3 regions of the Bacillus sp. SORGH_AS_0510 genome follow, and region 1 is predicted to be linked to each of the others. Evidence: riboswitches for the same ligand, from Rfam matches in the RefSeq annotation. Region 1 holds a riboswitch; each other region holds the start of a gene.
The links. A riboswitch is a leader RNA that binds a small molecule or an ion and turns the genes downstream of it on or off. The one in region 1 is predicted to bind S-adenosylmethionine.
Positions count from the first base shown of each region.

Region 1 (3,285 bases):
TGGCTGCAATACCTCATCAGGAACCCCGGCAATATGAAGTGGAATATTCAATCCAAAGATTTCATCCTTGGTTGTCTCGACATGGTTCAATTCACCTTCAAGTGCAGCTTGAACCATTGCTCTTGTATAGGAGAGCTTCATTCTGCTGCCTACGCCATACTCACCGCCGGTCCAACCGGTATTCACAAGAAATACGTTTGCATTGTGCTCAAGGATTTTTTCACCCAGCATATCAGCATAACGAGTAGCAGGAAGCGGTAAGAATGGTGCACCGAAGCAAGTTGAGAATGTTGCCTCAGGTGAGGTAACACCACGTTCTGTACCAGCAAGCTTAGAGGTATACCCGCTTAAGAAGTGATACATCGCTTGTTCCTTCGTTAATTTTGATATCGGAGGCAAGACCCCAAACGCGTCTGCAGTTAAGAAAACAATCGTATTCGGGTGACCCGCAATACTTGGCACGGCAATATTATCAATGGCATCGATTGGATATGCTGCCCTGGTATTCTCTGTTAACGTGCCATCATCGTAATCTGGAACCCTCGATTCTTTGTTAAGAGTGACATTTTCAAGCACCGTCCCAAAACGAATCGCATCAAAAATTTGTGGTTCTTTTTCCCTAGAAAGGTTGATGCACTTTGCATAGCAGCCTCCCTCGATATTAAAGACACCGTTAGAGGACCAACCGTGCTCATCGTCACCAATCAAACGGCGGTTTGGATCAGCGGATAAAGTCGTTTTACCAGTTCCGGATAGACCAAAGAATAAAGCAACATCTCCCTCAATACCCACATTCGCTGAGCAGTGCATGGAGAAAATATTGTTTTCGGGTAATAAATAATTCATGACTGAGAAAATAGACTTTTTCATTTCTCCTGCGTACTCTGTTCCACCAATAAGAACAATTCTGCGCTCGAAGGAAATAATGATAAAAGTCTCGGAATTAGTTCCGTCGACCTTAGGGTCTGCCTTGAAATTCGGTGCAGAAATCACCGTAAATCCTGGGTCATGTGAAAGCAATTCATCTTCTGTTGGTCGAATGAACAGCTGATGAACAAAGAGATTGTGCCAAGCGAATTCATTCACTACCTGGATTGGTAAGCGGGATTTTTTATCCGCTCCTGCAAATCCTTTAAAAACAAAAATTTCTTCTTGTTGTTTTAAATAATTTAAGACTTTTTGATAAAGTTTCGTAAATACTTCTTCAGATATAGGTTGATTCAACGAACCCCAAGCAATCTTATCCTTTGTGGATTCTTCCATCACAATGAATTTATCTTGAGGTGAGCGGCCTGTATATTTACCAGTTGAAACGCTTACAGCACCAGTCGAGGTTAAAGAACCTTCATTACGGCATAAGATCTTTTCTACTAACTGGGGAACTGATAATTGCACGTGGACATTACTTTCTGATAACAGTTGTTTTAATTCATTAGGACTATGAACAGAATTCATTTACTGCAACCTTCCTTTATCCATTTTTTAATGGTTGTAACATATTAAAAAGTATAACACATTCAATTGAATAATCTATACTAATTAATGAAAAATAGATAGTGAAGATTTAAATTAATTTTCCTTGAAAAATGCATTGACATTGTTCGACAGAGTAGGTTATGATTTACCCTTGAACGGATACTCTCTTATCCCGAGCTGGTGGAGGGACAGGCCCAATGAAACCCAGCAACCTGCAAACGAAAAGTGTGAGAGCGTAGTACACTACAATCAGCAATTTTTGGGCAAAGGTGCTAAACCTGAAGCAAGGCTTCGCCTTGAACGATAAGAGTGAAAGGCACGCAAACTTTTGCTATCAACCTTTCCTCAGAGATGGAAAGGTTTTTTATTTGTAAAAGGAAATCGTGCAACATTATCGCTTCTTTTTATTCCATCGTTAGAATTTACTATAGGGTTTTGAGCAAAATATTGTTCTACTAATAAAAACCCTGTATTTATTTCATACTACTAAGGGAATGAGTTCCGTATCAACCCGAGGTTAAACGGCAAGGTCATTACATACCCACACAGATAACCTCACTTATTTCACTATATAGGAGGAATTCAGATGTCAACAAAACGTCGTTTGTTCACTTCTGAATCAGTAACTGAAGGTCATCCCGATAAGATCTGTGACCAAATTTCTGATTCCATTTTAGATGCTATTTTAGCAAAAGATGCTAATGCACGTGTTGCTGCTGAAACTTCAGTTACAACTGGTTTAGTTTTAGTTGCTGGCGAAATCACAACTTCAACTTACGTGGACATTCCAAAAATTGTTCGTGAAACAATTAAAAGCATTGGTTACAATCGTGCAAAATACGGATTTGACTCCGAAACATGTGCAGTTTTAACTTCTATCGATGAACAGTCTCCAGACATCGCGATGGGTGTTGACCAAGCACTTGAAGCTCGTGAAGGCCAAATGTCAGATGAGCAAATTGAAGCAATTGGTGCAGGGGACCAAGGTTTAATGTTTGGTTTCGCATGTAATGAAACAAAGGAGCTTATGCCGCTTCCAATTTCACTTGCGCACAAGCTTGCACGCCGTTTAACAGAAGTTCGTAAAGAAGAGATTCTTCCTTACCTTCGTCCAGACGGAAAAACACAAGTAACAGTTGAGTACGATGAGAACGACAAACCAGTTCGTATTGATACAATCGTTATCTCCACTCAACACCACCCAGAGGTTACATTGGAGCAAATCCAACGTAATCTTAAAGAGTATGTTATCAATCCGGTTGTTCCACAAGAACTTATCGATGAAAATACAAAATACTTCATTAACCCAACTGGCCGTTTCGTAATTGGCGGACCACAAGGGGATGCTGGTTTAACAGGCCGTAAAATCATTGTTGATACTTACGGTGGCTATGCACGTCACGGCGGTGGCGCATTCTCTGGTAAGGATCCTACAAAGGTTGACCGTTCTGCAGCGTATGCAGCACGTTACGTAGCAAAGAATATCGTTGCTGCTGGACTTGCTGAGAAATGTGAAGTACAGCTTGCTTATGCTATCGGTGTAGCAAGACCTGTTTCTATCTCTGTAGATACATTTGGTACAGGTAAAGTAAGTGAAGATGTATTAGTTGAATTAGTAGAACAAAACTTTGATCTACGTCCAGCTGGTATCATTAACATGTTGAACCTTCGCCGCCCAATTTACAAGCAAACAGCTGCTTACGGACATTTTGGCCGTACAGATGTGGATCTTCCTTGGGAACGTACTGATAAAGCAGACGCTTTAAAAGAGCAAGCAGCAAATCGTTAATAGTATTCGCCACCGGGCGA
Region 1 is NZ_JAUTAU010000001.1:1,520,359-1,523,643, forward strand. It holds gene pckA (phosphoenolpyruvate carboxykinase (ATP)) at 1-1,455, opposite strand, end outside; SAM riboswitch class I at 1,641-1,786, shown strand; gene metK (methionine adenosyltransferase) at 2,063-3,265, shown strand.

Region 2 (3,285 bases), 180 kb from region 1:
TTGTGCTTCTAGTAATGAAAGTAGACGGCCATGGTCAGCTACAGAGTTACTCATAATTAAGTGAGCACCCTTTGGAAGGTCACTTAACTTTTTGTACTTTTTAGAATAGACACCGATTGGCTCGATGTGAATGCCGCCAGCGTTAACAAATCCGTAGTTAAATTCTTTGTTTTGAGATTCTAAGTAAGGGATGTGCTGGAAGTAGTTAGCATCTAATTCTTTTGAAGCCAATGCTTTGTTTGGTAATACATAGTCAGTGAAAGTTGTAATTTCCAGATCGATTCCTTTTTCTTTCAATAATGGTTTTGCTTGTTCTAAAATTTCAGCGTGTGGAACAGTAGATGCACCAACTACTAATTTTGTAGTACCGCCTTTTTCTGAAGTACCTTCAGATTTTTCTTCTGATTTGCCACAAGCAGCAAGCGCAAGGGCTAATGTTAAAGCTAGTAAAACGGATAACCATTTTTTCATGTTGAACTCTCCTTTTATCTTTTATCTAATTTAGAAGTGATGAAATCACCAATTAACTGAATGATGAACACGACAATTAAAATAATGACTGTAGCCACAAAAGTTACGTCATTTTGATTTCGTTGGAAACCATAGTTATAGGCAAGGTTTCCTAATCCCCCTGCGCCAATGGCTCCTGCCATCGCTGTATATCCCACAAGGGCAATTGCTGTTACGGTAATACCGGAAATAAGTGCTGGCATAGATTCGGGTAATAGTACCTTCCAAATAATCGTTCCAGTAGTTGCACCCATTGATTTTGCCGCTTCAATGACACCTTTATTAATTTCCCTTAGACCAATCTCTACCATCCTTGCATAAAACGGTGCAGCCCCGATAATTAGTGCTGGTAACGCTGCGTCTTCACCAATCATGGTTCCTAATAGGAAGGTTGTAAACGGGATTAATAACACAATTAAAATAATAAATGGAATCGAACGGAAAATATTCACAATACCACTGATGACCGTGTTAACCGGTTTGTTTTCCCATAAGTTTCCTCTGGATGTTAGGAAAAGCAGCAGTCCTAAGAAGGTGCCTAGAATAAAGGTAACAAGGACGGAGATAGCCGTCATATACACCGTATCCTTCGTGGCTTCCCACATCATAAGCCAATCGACATTTGGAAAAAGCTCATTAATCATTTGTTACCACCTCCAAACCAACCTGCTGGGAACGAATAAAGTCTATTGCTTTGTTTACTTCTTTGTCGTCACCATCAAGATGAATAAAGAGAGTACCATATGAGCCGCTTTGTGTTTGTGAAATTTTCCCCTGCAGTATATTAACTGTTACATCATGCTGTTTAATTAGATTCGTAATGAGCGGCTGCTCAGCTGATTCGCCAATGAAAGTCAATTGAACAACCTGACCGGAATGGTAACGTTCGAGCAAATGTTCAGCCGTTTCTTTCGTTTCTTCCGGCTCTGTCACCTGCTGTACAAATCGTTTCGTGATTTGCTTTTGCGGGTTCTTAAATACATCTAATACGGAGCCAAGTTCAACTACTCGACCGCTTTCCATAACCGCCACCCGGTGACAAATTTTTCGGATGACATGCATTTCATGTGTAATCAACACAATAGTCAAACCTAGTCGCTTGTTGATATCGACTAATAACTCTAATATTGAATCGGTTGTTTGAGGGTCAAGCGCTGACGTCGCTTCATCACAAAGAAGTACCTTCGGATTGTTTGCTAGTGCTCTAGCAATCCCTACTCTTTGCTTTTGTCCCCCGCTCAGCTGTGAAGGATAGGCGTTTTCACGTCCCTCAAGTCCTACAAGCTTAATGAGCTCATTGACTCTTTTCTGTCTCTCTGCACCCTTGATCCCTGCAATTTCAAGAGGAAAGGCAATATTTTCACTTACTGTTCTTGACCACAATAGGTTGAAGTGTTGGAAGATCATGCTGATCTCCTGGCGTGCCTTACGCAGCTCACTACCCTTTATTTTTGAAATCACTCGACCTGCTACAGTGACAGTCCCATCCGTTGGGATCTCTAAGCCATTTAGCATCCGAATTAACGTACTTTTTCCTGCACCGCTATATCCGATGATTCCGAAAATTTCCCCTTCTTGTATTTCTAAATTTACTTCATCGACCGCTTTTAGCTGACCCTGTTTAGAAGGGAAAATCTTACGGACATTATTTATTGAAATCACTTGTAATCACCCGCTTTTTATCCTATTTATCTAAAATTCAGAAAGAATATCATATGACTAGTTGTTTATATATAGAGTTTGACTGTTTAGATGAAAAGATTCTATTTTAGGAAAATAAAAAGCCTTCCTGCACAGGCAGAAAGGCATTAGTAAAATAGACCTTTCTCCCATCTCCCAAAGCAATCGCTTTGTGTGAATTGGCACCATTTCAATGTAACATTGACGGTTGCCGGGCTTCATCGGGCACATCCCTCCACCTCTCTTGATAAGAGCTTACAGCATCTATATTCAATTAACAGATTAGTCAAATTAAGTAATCTTTTAACACGAAAGCTATCGTATCATGGATAAAAAGGGGTGTCAATAAAAATATCTTTACATTTTCTATTTTTTCATCTGGAAAATTTAAGCATTGGCTTTCGCTGATACCAGACCTGTTGCTGTTTCAATAGCTGATTCAAGATCGTCAATTAAGTCCTCGACATTCTCAATCCCGATTGAAAGACGGATTAAATCCTCTGAAACACCAGCCGCCCTGAGTCCTTCCGCATCTAATTGTTGATGCGTTGTACTTGCCGGATGAATGATTAAGCTTTTTGCGTCACCCACATTAGCTACATGGGCCCACAGGGAAAGGGAATCAATCAGCTTTGCCCCTGCTTCTTTTCCACCTTTTATGCCAAAAACAACCATGGAACCTGCACCTTTTGGTAAGTATTTTTTCGCTAATTCATAATCAGGATGTGATGGATGCCCAGGATAGGATACCCAATCTACTGCAGGGTGGTTTAATAAATATTCGACAATGGTTTTTGAATTAGCTACATGCTCCTTCATTCGGACATGTAGTGTCTCTAATCCCAACGTAAATTGGAAGGAGTTTTGCGGGCTTAAAGCCGGACCTAGGTCACGTAATAACTGTACACGCGCCTTTACGATATAGGCTAGGGCACCTAATGCCTCTGCATAGACAAGATCATGGTAGCTTGCATCAGGAGTTGTAAAGCCAGGAAATCTGGAAGAATTCCAATCGAATTTCCCTCCATCAACAATGATACCTCCTGTTGTTGTACCATTTCCTAACAACCACTTGGTTGCTGAGTGAACCACAAT
Region 2 is NZ_JAUTAU010000001.1:1,341,018-1,344,302, reverse strand. It holds gene QE429_RS06755 (MetQ/NlpA family ABC transporter substrate-binding protein) at 1-471, opposite strand, end outside; gene QE429_RS06750 (methionine ABC transporter permease) at 486-1,154, opposite strand; gene QE429_RS06745 (methionine ABC transporter ATP-binding protein) at 1,147-2,172, opposite strand; SAM riboswitch class I at 2,337-2,444, opposite strand; gene QE429_RS06740 (O-acetylhomoserine aminocarboxypropyltransferase/cysteine synthase family protein) at 2,578-3,285, opposite strand, start outside.
Region 2: it holds a riboswitch for S-adenosylmethionine, as region 1 does, so the genes downstream of both, QE429_RS06745 (methionine ABC transporter ATP-binding protein) here and metK (methionine adenosyltransferase) in region 1, are expected to answer to the same signal.

Region 3 (3,285 bases), 2.8 Mb from region 1:
GCTTCAAATCTCTTGACGAAGGTCAATCAGTAACATTTGACGTTGAGCAAGGTCAACGTGGACCACAAGCTTCTAACGTTCGTAAAGCTTAATAACAACGTTGAAAAAAACAGGCTCTAATTTAGAGTCTGTTTTTTTTATTTCAAAGGCTGTGTTAAAGAACCGTGTTGATTTATACATCCTGTTGATTGGAGCGGAAGGCACGAAGACTCCTGTGGGGGTATGGTTCAGGGGAGACCCCGCAGACGCTTGCGTCGAGGAGGCTCGCCGAAACACCCACGAACCGCTCGTGCCTAGAGCGGCCATTTTAAAAAAAGGACATAACAAAAACCCCACTCATGAAATGAGTAGGGCACACAAATGAAACAGTAATTCAAATGGTAGAATTATTGTATCATATATTTTGGGAATAACCTAATTTATTTCGATAAAGATTTTGGTAACTTTTGTATATTGAATAAGTAATTAAGCTGTATGTTTAACAAGCTTAGGATGACGCAGCACTGATACGAGCAAAATTAGACCACTAACTATTAATAAGGCACTCGTGCTGATAAAGACAGCAGAAAATCCGAAGTAGCCTGAGAGGAAGCCACCTAGCATCGGTCCAATGATATTGCCGAGGAATCGTAAACTATTATTATAGCCAAGGACTTCCCCTTGCATAGTAATTGGGGCTTCTTGACGGATATAGGCGATACGGACAGGAATGATGCCGCCAATGGTCACACCTAAGGCAATCCTGATAATGACCAGCTGCCAAAGGCTTGTCACAATCGCTCCTGGTAAGTAGACAATTCCTGCCAAAAATAAAAGGATGACTAATATTTTGATATACCCATATTTATCGGCAATTTTTCCCCAGTTTCGCGACATCAATAAATTACCAAGACCCGCAGCTGAAAAAGCAATTCCGGAATAAAAGGCGACATTATCTGGTCCATGCAAGTCACTCACAAACAATGACAAGATAGGTTGAATGCTGAAATGGGCGATTTGAACAAGTGCAGAGATAAGGAGTACCGTTAATAAAACCGGATTTCGTAGGATATGTTTAATGACCTCTTTACTGGAATAATGAGATTTGGCCCCCTTTGGTGGTTCTACCAGAAATTCTTTTGTTGCGATTACAAGCATTGCAGATACAAATATGGAAATAGATGTCCATTTAAAAGTGGTCGCATAGCCGAGTGTATCGGCTAAAATTCCTCCGAGCATAGGTCCTAACAACGAACCTGTAATACTTCCCGTTTGTAGTGTACCTAGGACGCGGCCGGCACTCTCTTTTGGTGTTTGAGTAGAGATGAATGCCTGTGACATCGGAATAAACCCTGAGAAAAAGCCCATGAAAAACCGAAGCACAAGCAACTGCCAGACAGAATGAACAAACCCTATTAAGAAGATGGAAAAGGCCATCCCTAATCCAGATATGATTAGAATTTTTTTTCGTCCATACCGATCACCAATCTTTCCCCAAACAGGTGAAAAGAGAAAGGCTGAAACGAATGTTATTCCAAAAGTAATGCCTGACCAGTGCTGGACATATTTTTCTGAAAAGTCCCCAAATGTCTCTATGTAAAGCGAAATAAACGGCATGACCATCGTCATACTTCCTGCTACAAAGAAGTTGGCAAACCACATAATCAGTAAATTACGCTTTGCACTTTCCTGCTTATTCATGGATGGTAACACTTCTTTCTTTAGTTTATTTCGTTTCCCTAAATATAATCATACCGAAATTTCTTAGGAGAATAAAGGAATAACTTTTAGTAGTATCTCCTTAATAAAATAAGAAGAAAGTTATTACTTTATTAAAAATATTAAAAATACTATTGACAACTTGTTAATGTGAGTTTAAATTTAGTTTAATACTTTAAATCAACAATACGTTCTCTTATCAAGAGTGGCAGAGGGACTGGCCCGATGACGCCCAGCAACCGTTCCGACATGGAATTGGTGCTAAATCCTGCAAAACATTTATTGTTTTGAGAGATAAGAGAGGAGTAGTCCTTAATTTGCGATGAAACCTCTCTTTTCTGGAGAGGTTTTTTATTTTACCTAAAAGAAAACTTCTCCGATGGGAATAATTTAGTTTGGTAAGGAAAACAAAAAGGGGGAGCTTTTATCATGAAAAAAAATCTATTTAAAAGTGTGCTTGTATCTACATTAGCTGCAAGCCTATTGCTCACAGGCTGTGCATCTGGGGGAGAAGCGAAGAAAGCAAGTGGAAATAAAAATGTTTCCCTTGAAGGAGTACCAGAGGTCTTTACTAAAGGTGATCAATTAAAGATTAAAGTCATCCGTAAAATTGGCGGTGACGATCATACAGCTCAATTCTTAGCAGGAGCTAAAGAAGAGGGAGAAGCATTAGGTTTAAAAGTAGATGTATTTACAGCTAACGGTGATACAGCAAAATTCCATGATGCCATTAATCAAGCTTTAGATCAGGATTATGATGGTTTCGTGATTTCTCATGGTGACGATGATGCGACAGTGAACGACGTGAAGAAAATTGTTGAAAAAGGAAAAAGCGTAGTTGCGTTTGACTCCAATCCAAAGTTGGCTGAAGTTGAAGGTGTAACACTTACATCTCAAGATGATGAAGCATTAGCAACATTAGCATTAGATCAGCTTGTGAAGGAAACAAAGGGGAAAGCCAATATTGCATACCTTTGGGTAGACGGTTTCCCGCCAATGGTAAGACGTAATAAAGTGTACCAAGATGTCTTGTCTAAAAACCCAGGTATTAAAGAAGTTGAACGCTTTGGAGTTGCCGCTGCAGATACAAGTGTGCAAACACAAAACGCAGTTGCCGCTATGTTAAATAAATATCCAAAAGGAAAACTGGATGCCATTTTTGCTACTTGGGATGCTTTTGCTATCGGAGCTGCACGTGCACTAAAAGAAGCGGGTCGGGAAGAAGTAAAAATTTATGGTATCGATGTTTCGAATGCGGACCTACAAGAGATTCAAAGAAAAGGTAGTGCATGGAAATATACAGCTGCAGTTGATCCGAAGCTTATTGGTGCAGTTGATATGAGATTGCTTGCTAAAAAGCTAGCAGGTGAAGAAACACCGAAAACATATGATTTAGAAGCATCACTAGTTTCACAAGAAAATCTTCAAAAGTCTAAGGATCCTGTGAACATGGTCAATCTATCAAACATCATTTCTGGTTGGGGTAAGTCAGATGCATTTGAAGAAGATTGGATGAAGACGTTAAAGAAGCATTATAAATAATAACTTTTTTATTATAAGCACTCTCTTTATCAATTGATTAAGAGA
Region 3 is NZ_JAUTAU010000001.1:4,294,958-4,298,242, reverse strand. It holds gene QE429_RS21870 (cold-shock protein) at 1-92, shown strand, start outside; gene QE429_RS21865 (MFS transporter) at 466-1,680, opposite strand; SAM riboswitch class I at 1,892-1,999, shown strand; gene QE429_RS21860 (sugar ABC transporter substrate-binding protein) at 2,128-3,240, shown strand.
Region 3: it holds a riboswitch for S-adenosylmethionine, as region 1 does, so the genes downstream of both, QE429_RS21860 (sugar ABC transporter substrate-binding protein) here and metK (methionine adenosyltransferase) in region 1, are expected to answer to the same signal.